3 regions of the Paenibacillus sp. HWE-109 genome follow, and region 1 is predicted to be linked to each of the others. Evidence: riboswitches for the same ligand, from Rfam matches in the RefSeq annotation. Region 1 holds a riboswitch; each other region holds the start of a gene.
What was found. A riboswitch is a leader RNA that binds a small molecule or an ion and turns the genes downstream of it on or off. The one in region 1 is predicted to bind cyclic di-GMP.

Region 1 (3,280 bases):
GGAAAATTTTCTCTACACAACCGGATGTGAAGGACAAGGAAAATGCCAAACCTATTGCTGACAGCGATCTGAAAGGCGAGATCCATTTCAATCATGTTCAGTTCGGATATGTGCAGGAGAGAACGATCATTGAGGACCTGGACCTCCATATTCAGCCTGGAGAGATGATTGGCATCGTCGGAACGACAGGTGCGGGGAAGAGCTCGCTTATTAGTCTTCTATGCCGCTTCTACGATGTGCAGAAGGGCAGTATCCAGATTGATGAGACGGATATTCGCGATCTCCCGCAGGCTGCTTTGCACCGGATGGTTGGACTCGTGCAGCAGGAACCTTATTTATATGCAGGAAGCATTCTCGATAATGTGCGGATGTTCGATGAGACGATTTCGCGTGAAGATGTGATTCGGGCATGTCAACTCGTTGGTGCCGACAGCCTGATTACGCGATTAAAGGATGGTTATGATTCACGAATTTCTGAACGCGGAAGCGGGCTTTCAGCGGGGGAAAGACAACTGATCTCCTTTGCGCGGATTATCGTCTTTGAACCGAAAGTGTTAATTCTGGATGAGGCGACAGCGAATTTGGATTCCAAGACGGAGCAATTGATCCAAACGGCGTTGGCGGTTGTGGCGGAAGGGCGAACAACGCTGGTTATTGCCCATCGGATCTCGACGATCCTTCATGCCAATCGCATCCTTGTGATGAGTCAGGGCCAAATTGTTGAAGAAGGCAACCATGCTGAACTGCTTGCCCTTCATGGATACTACGAGCAATTGTACCTGCATTCGCAAGGAAATATGGATGCGGCCCAAACTTTTTCATAGCCGCAAGTTCATACAGAGCTTTGCCTTAAGTCCTCTTGGAGAGGTTAGGGCAAAGCTATTTTTTTGTCATAAGCTAATGTTTTACCAATGGTTAAATATATACAAAAATAGCAAGTTAGTGTCATATTAATATCTTAACAAACAATATTGGTAAATTGTGTTGTTTTATTTCTTTTACTATACTATACTGATGTATAAAATTGTAAAGTTTTTTGTCGATTAATGTCGAAGATGGAAACGATCGCCACAACTTTATAATGGCAAACCTATTGAAAAATAGGGACGCAAAGCTAGAGGGACTACATCCAACAAGGATATGTCAGCCAGTTGCACGGGGAGCAATTGGTGGAATAGGACTTAAAGCCTGTTTACGCCTTTTTGGTGCGAGCATTTTCTTCAAACGATTCTATCGATAGGAGTGAAATTATGAGAGAAAAGAAAGCTAATGTTCAGCAGTTATTTCCAAGTGAAGATGGTAACCCTCAAACGCGTCAAATATTTATGAAGCTTATTGAACAGATTGTCACAGGTGCAGATGAGCTGAAAAACCCGGATGGCGTTAATCTCAAGGGAGAGAAGAATCGATCAGGGCATTTCTACAACAATCTTATCCGTGAAAGCGCCATTCCCCATGGCAGCATTCCAATGGAAGAAGTGAATGTTGAGCTGCTAAAGCTGCTTCATGACCATCCTTACCATACCAAATATTTTTTGACGAACATTTTGCCCATGGCCAGTCTTCCCGGCATTTTGGGGATGATTACAGCTTTCATGGTGAATGGCAACAATTTGTGGGATGTCTATGGCCCGGCTGGAGCAGAAGCGGAAGTGCGAGTCACCAGCATGATGTCCAAATTAATCGGTTACGATGCGCTGCAAAGCGGGGGGTATACAACTTGGGGAGGACAAGGCGCGGTATTTTCTGGACTCCGACTAGCGATTGCCAAATATGCTCCTGATGCCTTGCAAAAAGGAGTTCCCAACAATTTGTATGCGTTTTGTTCCGAAGCTGCGCATTACAGCTTGTTTAAATCGATGGAAGCATCAGGTATCGGAAGCGATCGCTTGATCAGGATTCGTACGCATGCGGACAGCTCTATGGATGTGGATGATTTGGCAATCAAGCAGTCAGAAGTCATTGCTCAAGGCGGAATTCCGATTTACATCGTCGCTACAACAGGAACGACAGATGCCATGGGCATTGATGATGTGGCGCACATTTATGAAGTTTCTTCCCAATTAGCCAATCAGCATGGATTGTCCAGACCTCATATTCACGCAGATTCTGCCTTGGGTGGATTCTTTGCTTTCTTTAATGATTATGATTTCGATGTTAATCCACTTGCGTTCAGTCAAGAAGTTGTGCAAGCATTAATCGCGATTCAAAGTAAAATGAAACATCTACATATGGCGGATTCATTGTGCTTCGATTTCCAGAAGCTAGGCCAAACTCCCTATTTGACAAGCTTATTTCTAGTGAAAGACGCGGCTGATTTACGGCTCATGGATCTGCATCCGGATGAAACACCGTATGTCGGCCATCGTGGTTATGGGCAGTATCACACAGGCTATACGCTGGAATGCTCGCGAATGGCTAGCTCGATTAGCATTTACAGCGCACTGCTCGCATTCGGTATTCAAGGGTATCAACAATTGCTAGCCCAATTCGTTGAAGTGAATCTTACTTTCCGCGCAGCGCTTAAGCGGGAGATCCCTCAAGTAGAGATTGTCAATGATGATAACCCAGGTATCATTACACTGTTCCGTATTTACCCGGATAGCAAACCTGGATTCCAGGCTGAAATTTCAGGTACGTGCACACTCAAGGAAATAGAACGAAATAACAAATTCAACGAGCGGCTGTTTGAAATGCTTGGGGATCATCGCGATCGTATCTTTTTTGGAGATACCAAGAAGCATTTGTTAGTTCAAACGAAGGATGACAGCTCCATCGCTTTATACGCGACAAAAATCTTCGTGATCTCCCCGTATACGGAGACTAGGCACGTAGAAGAAATTATTCAATATTTAAAAACGACGATTACACAAGTCTACGAAAAATACTCGGAGTCATCCATGTTAAGCAGGAGGTAATTGAATGTGGCTAAGCAAGTTGGGACAACAATCATAAACTGGTTCCGTGGACATATCGCGGTGAAGATGACCCTCAGCATCTTACTGCTGCTGTTCTTTGTATGTGCGGCTTTTTCCGTTTCTGGCTATATGACCAGTCGAAGCTTATCGACCAAGCTCGAAGATCAATTCGTTCTAAGATTAACAACCAATATTGAAAATGTCTCGAAATATCTTTCTTCCATTCCTGAGCATGCGGATGAAATTACAGGCAAAGAGCATCCGGCCTATATCAAAATCAAACAACAATTCGAGCAATTCAAAAAGCAGGATACGCTTGAAAATGTTTATGTTTTGAAAAAGGTGCAAGACAAGGATCAAAT
Region 2 (3,280 bases), 3.1 Mb from region 1:
TAGTTAAACGTTGAATCTGAAATGCATGACGTCCCCGTCATTCACCACGTACTCTTTGCCTTCAAGTCGCACTTGGCCTTTTTCCTTAGCTCCATTCATGGAACCAGCCGCTGCCAAATCATTGTAAGACACAACCTCAGCACGGATAAAACCACGTTCGAAATCGGTGTGAATCACACCAGCTGCTTGCGGTGCTTTCGTTCCTTTACGAATCGTCCAGGCTCTTACCTCTTGCACGCCAGCTGTGAAATACGTATACAAGCCAAGCTTTCTATACGCTGCTTTAATCAATCTATTCAAGCCGGACTCTTGAAGTCCCAACTCTTCGAGGAACATCGCTTTTTCTTCGTCTTCCAACTCGGCGATTTCGGATTCAACCTTCGCGCTGATCGACACCACTTCGTTGTTTTCGCCTTCAGCAAATTCTTTCACAATCTTCACGAAAGGATTTTCGTCTGCTGTCGCCACTTCATCCTCACTCACGTTTGCTGCATAAAGCACAGGTTTCATGGTCAAAAGGTGAAGATCGCGCACGAGAAGTTTCTCATCTTCGCTGAGATCCAAACTACGCGCTGGCTTATCTTCATAAAGCGCTTCTTTAATACGCTCCAAACACTCCACTTCAGCAACAACCTTTTTGTCGCCGCCTTTGAGGTTTTTGCGTGAACGCTCAATCTTCTTCTCTACGGACTCGATGTCAGCCAATATCAATTCAAGATTGATCGTCTCGATATCGCCAATCGGATCTACTTTACCAGAAACGTGGGTAATATTATCATCTTCAAAACAACGAACAACATGCACAATGGCATCCACTTCACGAATGTGCGCCAGAAATTTATTTCCAAGCCCTTCGCCTTTGCTCGCGCCCTTCACTAAACCCGCGATATCCACGAATTCAAAGGCTGTCGGGACAATGCTCTTAGGCACAACAATCTCTACCAGCTTCTGCAATCTCTCGTCTGGTACTTCAACTACCCCAACATTCGGATCGATCGTACAAAACGGATAATTCGCAGATTCTGCTCCCGCCTGTGTAATTGCATTAAACAATGTCGATTTTCCTACGTTCGGTAGACCGACGATACCTGCTTTCAAAGCCATTGTAGTTACAACTCCTTAATTTTCGAAAATCATCCTTCTTATTATATAGTACTTGGAACGCAAAAAAAAGCCTGAGGCTACGGATTGGCCACAGTCTTTTTTTCCATTGCTTTTTTGATTTGCGCTTCCCGCTTCTGAATGAAGTAAGTTTCTATCTGATTTTTGAGGATAAAGCCTCTTAACGCATTTGTTTTTTCATCCGGAACATTCAAATATCTGGCCCCATAGTAGAAGCCCGCATTTGTTTTCTCTTTTCTAACAACTTCCATTGTACAGGCCATCGAAAAGCCAAGATTCAATTCAACTTCCAGCTGAGAATGCTTTTGGATAATTTTTTCGACCATTGCATTGTCATCTACCGTGAAGCCTACGCCATTAATGGAAATATTTTTGATCGAAATGGCAATCGGATTGTCTAAATGATGTTTATTTCGCTTATTTACATCTTGAAGTCCGAATAACAAGCCGCCCTTTGTGACTTCAACACGAGGAAACTCCCGTTTCTCCGTAAATTTCCGACGATTTTCGGGTGGATTCAGCACGATGAGAGATCCCTGCTCTTTGGCAACTACCGTCGTTTCCCAAACAAACAGCCCTGATTTCGTATAGACTGTCATTTTCAGCTTATCCCCCAACCGAAACACATCAAACTCAGGGAGTTCTACCTCAATAATGTCACCGAGAGCATAAGTCAACACACCAGTAGCTACGAAATCTTCCTTGCTGAGCACTGCTTTACTGTCGATCATGACATCAGCATCATAGCCTTCTTTACTGCCATAAAGTTTCATGGGTTGTTGCTCGTTGGCCACTTTACTCAACATCCTTTCGCGAACCGTACTCGACTTATATCATTAAAAATAGACCGCCCCGATGATCCGGAACAGTCTATTACCTTAATCAAAAAGCAATGATTTTCGGTAACCAGGCTGTCATAGTTCGCGGGAACCGTAGACCCTCAGCTTTGCGTCCTTGCCTTTCAGCAAGTTTGCCATTTCGAATTCTGCAATTTCATGTCTGATTGTGGTTGTGCAGGCTTTATGGTCATAAAGGCCTACTAGCATCTTCATTATATCGGAACCTTGTCTCAGTTATCAACTAAAAACCTTGCGCAGCCCATCTTTTTAGTGTATGAATGTAGAAAGAAAAAAGTATCCACAACTTTTTAAGTTATCCACATTGTTATCCACAGGTTGTTAACAACGAATATTTGTTCGATGTTTTATTCACATGTGGATAAATTATTTTAGCGAGGTGTCCCCCTGTGGATGAACATATCCCCTGGATGAAAGAAGCCATTCAAGAGGCGCTCAAAGCCGAAGCCATCCGCGAAGTGCCGATCGGCGCTGTCGTTGTCCACCAAGGCCAAATTATTGGTCGCGGCTACAATCTTCGTGAAACAACCCTAGATCCGCTCGCTCATGCAGAGCTGGTTGCTATTAAGCAGGCAAGTGAACATTTGCAGGCGTGGCGTCTGCTAGATTGCCAGCTTTATGTTACGTTAGAACCCTGCCCTATGTGCGCTGGCGCCATTGTTCAAGCTCGGATCCCGCAAGTGATTTATGGCACGACGGATCCTAAAGCAGGCTGCGCGGGGACGCTCATGAACCTGCTGCAGGAAGACCGGTTTAATCACCGTGTCGACGTCATTAGCGGCGTCATGCAGGAAGAGTGTTCGACGATGCTGACCCAATTTTTCCGTAAATTACGCGGCAAGGAATAATCGTTGCATCCATCTGTGCAAGAAATTCTCTAGATGACCTGGCCGCAACCGAATGCTTGCGCCGTGGAGGCCTTCGTGCTATCATAATTCTTGCTATGCGCCCGTAGCTCAGCAGGATAGAGCAACAGTTTCCTAAACTGTAGGTCGTACGTTCGAATCGTATCGGGCGCGTATATCCTACCTAAAGAGGCTGCCCTTAAGTCATAAATTGACTTTTGGGACAGCCTCTTTTTTCTTTTTTATAGAAACACTATTTTTACAACAGTCGTACGCCCAAAAGGGTTTTCTCTTGAAGAGCAATTTATCAGCATTAATTTTTGTATGGTAATATATACCTATTTTTGATATGCTAAAATTCTACAAAATATTTAAAAATTATCCATTATAAGAAATGAGGAGAACCATGTATTTCAGAATATCAGCCCTATCTGCAGGTATTATTTCTTTTCTCTA
Region 3 (3,280 bases), 2.8 Mb from region 1:
GCTGGCAACCTTAGTCCATGCCCAAGTGGTTCCATCAGTTCCACTATACTTGTACAAGGTGCCATTTTCCATTAAGTAATCGGCTCCGCTCGAACTCCAATTCGAATTGATAAACCCAGTTGAAGCAGTTAGATCCGTATTGAAATAAAATTGATGCTTCGCTGCTGTGCCATTCCATTGTACAAGCAGATTCAAATTCGCATTTTCAATTTTCGCTTTTAACATCGCTGCGTTGGATGAACTCTTACTCAAGGGGGCTGTTGCCTCCCAATCCGCTGCATTGCCATCAATCGTTATGGATCCAGTGGGTGAAGGATTCGCAGGAATCGATAGGGATGTATGCTCAACTGCACCAATATCAATGGTAGCTCCTTGGATTCTAGCTGATCCCTTATAATCATCTATAGCATTGACTAAGGCACTGGCAAGACCCTTATCAATTGCAGGAGAGCCGGTCTGCAGGTTAAAATTATTCGCAGTCTTATCGGCAAATTTAGGATCAGCAAACTGCGAATTAGCATCGTTACCTGTCGCAGTCTTATAGGAATCCCATGTTGTATAGGTTTTACCTTGCCACTTCCATAACCCATTGTTCATTCCGCTTGCTGAATAGAACAAATTATAGTCAAGAACATTTGCTGAACCGCTTGTGTTAGTCTTGCTTAACATTGTTTTTTGAGGTTGGCTGTAAATAATATTATTTTTAAGTGTGTTATTCACCATATTCCACTGAAAAGCAATATCGCCATACCCCTGTAAAAGCGTGTCATTTTCTACAAAGGTGTTATTTATGATCTGATTGTTGCTTGCTCCGCCATTACTGGAGGAGGAACCGCCCATAATCAAGCCTGCTCCGTAATTATGGTGAATCCAATTGTTTTGTACTTTGATAGCACTTGTCGTTTTGCCCGTCTTTTCACTTGCTAGTTCGATGCCAAAATCATTGGCGTAGACGTGATTCTTCTCTATGACGATATTGGTAGCTCCGTCGGCATAAATCCCTCCAGCTGCATGCACGCCGCGATAAGCAGGGTTTGTGGAAGAATCAATATGATAGACGGTATTCTCTGCAACTCGTCCATTGCGTGTTTGGTCTACACAGGAACTAGCGCATGCACCATAAAATCCAGCTAATTCAATACCGATATTGTTATTGTCATGCACCTTGTTGCGTGTTATTTCAAAACCATCAATATTCCCGCTTAACGTCAGGGATTCACTCCAGCCCGTCACAAGATTATGAATATCATTGCCGCTTATCGTAAGATTGGTTATTGCAGTCGCCATATTGCCCAACACATGAATGCCGTGGGCATTACCGCCGCTTGCTGTATTTTTAATATCATGAATATGATTATTCAAAAGCTGGATGTTAGTACTGCCATTCGTCACGCGAATTGCCGCAGGATCCAAGGAACTGCTCGAAGCATTGGCATTAGCCAGTTCGAAACCGCTGATTTTGATGTAGCTTACTTTGGAGATATAGAACAGAGACTGATTTGCACTCGTTAATGTTAGACTAGAAGCATCGATTATAGGCGTTTCTCCAGCATAATTCAGAAATTGAATATAGCCTCCGCTTGCTGAGCCTGAACCTTTGACTGTCACCAGCTCACGATAGATGCCACCTCTAACATATACGGTATCTCCGGCAGCAAGTACATTGGCTGCCTTTTGAATCGTCTTCCATGGTGCAGTTAATGTCCCGGCGCTGCTGTCATTCCCTGAGTTGGAGACATAATACGTGTTTCCAGCAGCATGGACAGGGGCAGCGGAGATTCCGGCTACAAACAGCGCGCAAATGATGATGACAGCGAGAAATGTAGATACACATTGATGTAGAGTATTTATTTTGCGATTTGTCATTGTATCCATATCGTCAGCACCTCATTCTTTATTATAAAAAAGAAATAGGATACCGAAGAACGGTATCCGCAAGGTCCGCGAATTCGTTTACTTCGGCAACTGGCTGGCAACTCTTCATGAAAGAGGAAGCCCCTATAGTTTTGCGCCCCTTGATTTCCCAAGGTATGCCTTTTCGGTTTTATTAAATTCACAATAATCAAAAAATGTCGACAATTCTATAGTTCCAAATGCCCAATATTAAGAAATTTGTAAAACTTTTTCCCGAATGATAGGCTTAGAAAAAAAACAATTGAAATTATTAGAAAACTAAAGGGGTTTTTATATTGAAAAGGAAAATATTATCGGCATTTTTGCTTATCCTTACGCTTGGACTAGCAGCCACAATTGTTGTTCGCGCTGCCTCTGATATTCGTATTGTTATTGATGGAAAACCGGTAGACTCCAACGTAGAGATCGTTAATGATAGCAGCTATGTTCCTCTTCGCTCTATTGCAGAAATGTTTGGCGCTAATGTTGAGTGGGACAACTCTTCGCGCACGATCAACATTGTTTCCCATAGACGTATGCTGAATGATATATCTGCCGTTTATAAAGAGGATGGCATCACTTTCTCCAATGTCTCCTTGATGAATAAAGAATATGGTTGGGAGATTACGACAGATGTTTGGAACGGCCAGGATATTGCTTACCGCGGTCTTCATTTCAAGGCGAGTTTCTTTGATCAGCATGATCGTTTGCTTGGCACCTCTGATGGATACTTGTTCGACCTTAAACCAGGCGTTACGAAAGTAGCTAATCTTGTCACCACGGATGATCTAACCGACTACAAATATGTTCAATTTCAACTCGACCTTACCTACTGAAGCTTACTCGACATTAACGATGCCCAATGTATATCGGCCATCTGCCCGCTTGCCTTGGATCGCCAAATCGATACCAGGGCTGCCTTTTTCGGGATCTAGGATACTTACGCACAATGTATATTTACCAACTGGCAGCGTCCCAGGGATATTCAAGCTTGCTGTGGATTTCTGTGTACCAGGCAGCCATCTCCGGATATCCACTTGTGCGTTTTCCTTATAAACAATCTTCCCATCTTTATCCGCCAATGAAAATTCAAGCGGCCAATTGTAATAGAAAGGCGCCACACCTTTATTCTCCATAATTGTATTAACTACAAGCTTTTCACTTCGCTTCACTTTTGCTTGATGTGTTTCTGTTTTAAGAACGAATCGATACCCCATTGTATTCAACAGACGATCTATATTCCCTTGATATTTACCCTTTTCTGTATCAAGTAACGGTACATTGGGGCCAAGCCAGGTTGTATGACTCGCCTTCGCCTGCGCTAGCGTTTCTTCAATCGTTTTGTTTGTAATGTACTTCGTATCATCTTCGGAAAAAGCAAACTCTC

Region 2: linked by a shared signal. The riboswitch ahead of LOZ80_RS31665 (PilZ domain-containing protein) and the one ahead of LOZ80_RS18360 (pyridoxal phosphate-dependent decarboxylase family protein) in region 1 are both predicted to bind cyclic di-GMP.
Region 3: linked by a shared signal. The riboswitch ahead of LOZ80_RS30205 (right-handed parallel beta-helix repeat-containing protein) and the one ahead of LOZ80_RS18360 (pyridoxal phosphate-dependent decarboxylase family protein) in region 1 are both predicted to bind cyclic di-GMP.

Annotation. Positions count from the first base shown of each region.
Region 1 covers NZ_CP091881.1:4,242,900-4,246,179, reverse strand. Annotated here, with positions in the region: gene LOZ80_RS18365 (ABC transporter ATP-binding protein) at 1-824, shown strand, start outside; cyclic di-GMP riboswitch class I at 1,074-1,159, shown strand; gene LOZ80_RS18360 (pyridoxal phosphate-dependent decarboxylase family protein) at 1,251-2,918, shown strand; gene LOZ80_RS18355 (methyl-accepting chemotaxis protein) at 2,925-3,280, shown strand, end outside.
Region 2 covers NZ_CP091881.1:7,377,144-7,380,423, reverse strand. Annotated here, with positions in the region: gene ychF (redox-regulated ATPase YchF) at 4-1,104, opposite strand; gene LOZ80_RS31665 (PilZ domain-containing protein) at 1,182-1,916, opposite strand; cyclic di-GMP riboswitch class I at 2,021-2,107, opposite strand; gene tadA (tRNA adenosine(34) deaminase TadA) at 2,390-2,827, shown strand; tRNA gene LOZ80_RS31655 (tRNA-Arg) at 2,925-2,998, shown strand; gene LOZ80_RS31650 (hypothetical protein) at 3,231-3,280, shown strand, end outside.
Region 3 covers NZ_CP091881.1:7,049,493-7,052,772, forward strand. Annotated here, with positions in the region: gene LOZ80_RS30205 (right-handed parallel beta-helix repeat-containing protein) at 1-1,875, opposite strand, end outside; cyclic di-GMP riboswitch class I at 1,958-2,045, opposite strand; gene LOZ80_RS30210 (stalk domain-containing protein) at 2,190-2,729, shown strand; gene LOZ80_RS30215 (DUF4832 domain-containing protein) at 2,733-3,280, opposite strand, start outside.